2 regions of the Ilumatobacter sp. genome follow, and region 1 is predicted to be linked to the other one. Evidence: predicted binding sites of a transcription regulator. Region 1 holds the regulator's gene; the other holds the start of a gene.
The links. Region 1 encodes LexA, which represses DNA repair genes until DNA is damaged. Its sites were predicted from a motif close to CGAACNNNNGTTCG; they were not measured.
Positions count from the first base shown of each region.

Region 2: the regulator LexA is predicted to act here: its motif matches at 1,352-1,365, upstream of ACOOHC_RS18700 (alpha-ketoglutarate-dependent dioxygenase AlkB family protein).

Region 1 covers NZ_OZ244049.1:1,447,022-1,449,215, reverse strand. The annotation lists gene ACOOHC_RS06815 (hypothetical protein) at 3-467, opposite strand; gene lexA (transcriptional repressor LexA) at 638-1,267, shown strand; gene ACOOHC_RS06805 (hypothetical protein) at 1,261-2,194, opposite strand, start outside.
Region 2 covers NZ_OZ244049.1:3,978,709-3,980,902, forward strand. The annotation lists gene ACOOHC_RS18690 (PaaI family thioesterase) at 1-166, shown strand, start outside; gene ACOOHC_RS18695 (VOC family protein) at 172-615, shown strand; gene ACOOHC_RS18700 (alpha-ketoglutarate-dependent dioxygenase AlkB family protein) at 635-1,258, opposite strand; gene ACOOHC_RS18705 (peptidoglycan-binding domain-containing protein) at 1,447-2,049, shown strand; gene ACOOHC_RS18710 (SDR family NAD(P)-dependent oxidoreductase) at 2,099-2,194, shown strand, end outside.

The DNA of each region.
Region 1 (2,194 bases):
GCTCAGGGCAGGAGGACGGACTGACCCACGTGGACGACGGTCGAGGAGTTGAGCCCGATCAGCGCGTCGAGGTAGCGGCCGTGCTCGATGTCGCCGCGGTGAGCCTCGGCGATCGACCACAGCGAGTCGCCGGCCCGGGCGACGTGGGTCTCGGTGGGGGCTCCGTCGGCCCGGGCTCCGGCGGCCGAGGCAGCTCGACCACCGGAGCTCGCCACCACGCTCACCGCCGACATCGCGACGACGGCCAGCGCTGCCGTCACCACGACCGCGAGCGCACCGACCACGGCCCGCCGCACGAGGTACGTGGACGACGTGCGATCCCGCCGGCACGGGCGCGGGGCGCGGCGCTCGACGCGCCGGTAGCGGCTGGCAGGCCCACCTCCGGCGATCGGCGCCGCGCCCGGCGAGCTCGTGGTCCACGCGAGCTGAGCGGTGGGTGCGGTGGTGGTGACGGTGGGTGCGTGCATCGTGTCGGGCCTCCCGGCGGGTGTTCGGCTCGATCGCTCGAACCCAACGTGTGTTCGACATCCAAGCATCGATCGAACAGCACGTCAAGCCTCGGGCCGGGCATTCCTCGATCGCGTGTTCGCAGTACAGGTGTTTGACCCCGTCCCCGCCGTCCCGTACCATGTTCGAGATGGCACCCAAGATCAGCACGCGGCAACGGTCGATCCTCGACTTCATCGAGTCGCAGATGCGCGATCGCGGGTTCCCGCCGTCGGTCCGCGAGATCGGTGACGCCGTCGGTCTCACGTCGCCGTCGACGGTGCACAGCCACCTGAACACGCTGCAGCGGCTCGGCTACCTGCGGCGGGACCCCGACAAGCCGCGGGCGATCGAGGTCCGCTTCGACCCGAACAGCGGCGCGGTGATGGATCGGCGCCCGGCGCGCTTCGTCCCCCTGGTCGGCGACGTCGCCGCCGGCACCGACGTGCTCGCCGAGGAGAACGTCGAGGAGCTGCTCCCGGTGCCGGTCGACTTCACCGGTGACGGCGAGCTGTTCATGCTGCGGGTGCGCGGCGACTCGATGATCGATCTCGGGATCCTCGACGGCGACTTCGTCGTCGCCACCCAGGTCGACCACCCGAACAACGGCGACATCGTCGTGGCGGGCATCCCGGGCGGCGAGGCGACGGTGAAGACCTACGAGCGCTCCGGAGCGCAGGTCACCCTGGTGCCGGCCAACCCCGACCTGGAGCCGATGGTGTTCCGCGCCGACGAGGTGGAGCTCTACGGCAAGGTCGTCACCGTGATGCGGCGCTACTGAACGTCGTCTCGGCGCCGTTCGTCGTCCGAGTCGGGCGCGACCGGCGGGTACCAGGCGACCTCCCCGGGGATCGGCTGCCCGTGCGCCGATCGTTCCGGGGCGTCGGGGAGCCGGGACGGCGGCGCAGAACCCGGCGAGCGCGGCGGTGGTGGCGGGACCGCCGGAGGCGGTGGTGTCGCAGCGGTCCCGGGTCGCGGCGGAGGAGGAGGCGACGGGGCCCCGGATGGTGGAGGCGGGGCCGAGGGAGGTCTCGTCGAGCGTCCCGGATCGGGCGACGACGGGCCCGGCCACGACGCCGGCCCAGGCGGTGGCCCCATCGGCGGCCTCGTCGGCGGCCCGCTCGGCGGCGGTGGACCGGGTCGCGACGGCGGAGCCGGCGATGGGCCCGCCGGTGCGCTCGGCGGTGCGGTCATCGGCGGCCCGTCGGGCATCCGAGGTCGTCGGGGCGCGACGCCGGACGGCGCTGCGGGTCGAACCGTGCGGCCGGTCGATCCCGGGCTCCGCCGACCGGCCAGCAGGAGCGCGAGCCCCGCCATCAGCGAGGCCAGCCCGAGCGCCACCGCGCCGACGCGCAGCGCTGCGGTCTCGTCGGAGGGGTCCTGGCCCACCGACACCGCGAACCTCGCCTCGACGTCCGACTCGACTCGCATCCGGTGCTCCCCGACCTCGTCGACGTCCACGACGAAGAGCGCGGTCCCCACGTAGTCGATCCCGTCGACGTCGGCGTCGTAGGACGCCGACACGTCACCGACGAGGTCGTCGGTGAGGTCGGCCCCTTCCGGGGCGCGCAGGTCGATGCGGACCTCGGGCAGCTCGTCGTCGTCGAGCTCGAACGCCCCGTCGATCTCGCAGTCGCCGGCGACGCGCTCGATGCGCCCGGAGGTCTCGACGAAGATAGTGTACTCCCCGGTGCGCTCGAACTCGAGC
Region 2 (2,194 bases), 1.6 Mb from region 1:
GCGCTTCCTGCGGCCCGCCCGGGGTGAGGTGCTGTGGGCGCGGGCCACCGTCGAGGCGGCCGGGCGCCGCAACATCGTCGGCACGGTCCACGCCTGGTGCGACGACGGCGAGCGGAAGCCGACCTCGATCGGGCAGGGCACCTACGTCATGCCCGCCCCTCGCTGACCGCCGTGCACTCCGCACCGCGTCCCCGCTTCCACCTCGCCGTCGAGGTCGACGACCTCGCGGCCGCCCGGTGGTTCTACGGCCGGGTGCTCGGGTGCGCCGAGGGCCGCAGCTCCGAGCGGTGGGTGGACTTCGACCTCTACGGCCACCAGCTCGTCGCCCACCTCGGCAGCTCGTCGCACGGATCCTCGGGTGCGCGCGACCGCACGTCGAACCCGGTCGACGGCGACGAGGTGCCGATCCCCCACTTCGGCGTCCTCCTCGACCCGGGCCGCTGGCGCGCGCTCGCGGATCGACTGGTCGCCGCCGGGACGGACTTCGTCGTCGAGCCGCGCACGCGGTTCGTGGGGCAGCCGGGCGAGCAGTCGACGATGTTCCTGCGCGACCCGGCGGGCAACGCGCTCGAGTTCAAGGCGTTCGCCGACGACGGCCAGGTCTTCGCCGTCTGAGAGGTGCGTCGATCGACGGTCAGCGGGCGTCGTGGCGGAAGGTGATCGACAGGCGGGGCCCGGTGGGGCGACGGCGCTTCGGGACCCGGTGCTGCCACTCGTGCTGGCAGGCGCCGCCCATCACGAAGAGGTCGCCGTGCCCGAGACCCCACGTGAGCGACGCCCCGTGACCGTCGCCGTCGTCGGAGCGACGCATCTGGAAGGGACGGCTCTCACCGACGCTGAGGATCGCGACCACCGGATCGGTCACCACCCGGCGGTGCCGATCGGCGTGCCAGGCGACCGAGTCGGACTGGTCGCGGTACAGGTTGAACCCGATCGAGTCGAAGTGGCAGCGGTAGCGCTCCCCCAGCTCCCAGCGCACGTCGTCGAGGATCGGCACCGGGACCCGCGAGGACTCCGACTCGTTCCACCAGCAGGTCAGGCGCGGCTCGTCGACGAGGCGGTCGTACATCGGAATCGCGGTGCGCTGGCGGAAGTCGAGCACGTCCATCAGGTCGTCGAACAGGGCATCGGACCCCGACAGCCAGGCCGGCACGTGCTCGATCCACGACGCGCCGCTCAGCGCGCTGCGCGCCGAGCCCGCGAACGTGTCGTCGTAGGAGGGGTCCTCCGACCCGAAGAGCGACGCCTGGCGGAACACGTGTTCGATCCTCGCGAACGGGAGCCGCCCCCGTCAAGCCCCATCCTCGCACGGTCGAACGGAGGGGGGCGTGCGCTCCCGTGCCACGTCCCACGCACGACCGGTCGCGACGATGCCACCTCGACGAGGCCCTCGTGTGGCACCATCGGCTCCACGCCCGGTCGCACCGGCCGCGCCCGCGATCCCCCATGACGACCCCGACCCCGACCCCGCTCCGCACGGCCGCCGCACGTCGCGCCGCGCGCACGGGAGCCGTCGTGGCGACCGCGATCGCCACGCTCGCCGCGTGCAGCTCGGGGTCGGACGACGCGGTCCGGGTCCCGACGGTCGGCGACGACGCGACGACCGCGACCGCCGGAGGCGGCACGGTCGGTGCGAGCACGGGCGCGACCGGATCGGGCGGGACGGGCGACCCGGGCTCGGGTCCGACGACCACCGATCCCGTCCCCCCACGGGGCACCGGTGCCGAGACGGGCGAGGGGGGCGGCGCGACCACGACGGCTCCTCCGACGAGCACGACGACCACCACCACCAGCACCACCGTCGTCGAGTTCGTGCGGATGCGCGAGGGCGACCAGGGGTCGCGGGTGGCCGTCGTCCAGCTCAAGCTGGGCGTCCTCGGCTACCTCCCGGTCGGAACCGACAGCGGGGTCTTCGACGCGGCGACCGACGCCGCGGTCCGCCGCTTCCAGACCGACTACGCCCTGTTCGTCGACGGCGTGGTCGGACCGCAGACCGACCGTGCGCTCACCGCCGCCGCGAACTCGGTGAACGTGGACTCGGGCGGATGACCGGTCGGGCGCCCCTCACGGGGCAGGAGCCGGGGCCGTCGGCGCGCTCGTGATCGATCCGGACGGGCGCACGGTGATGGTCTCGGGGGCGAACCGCGGGATGGGCCGGGCGCTCGCGCGCCGCTTCCACGCCGACGGGTACCGG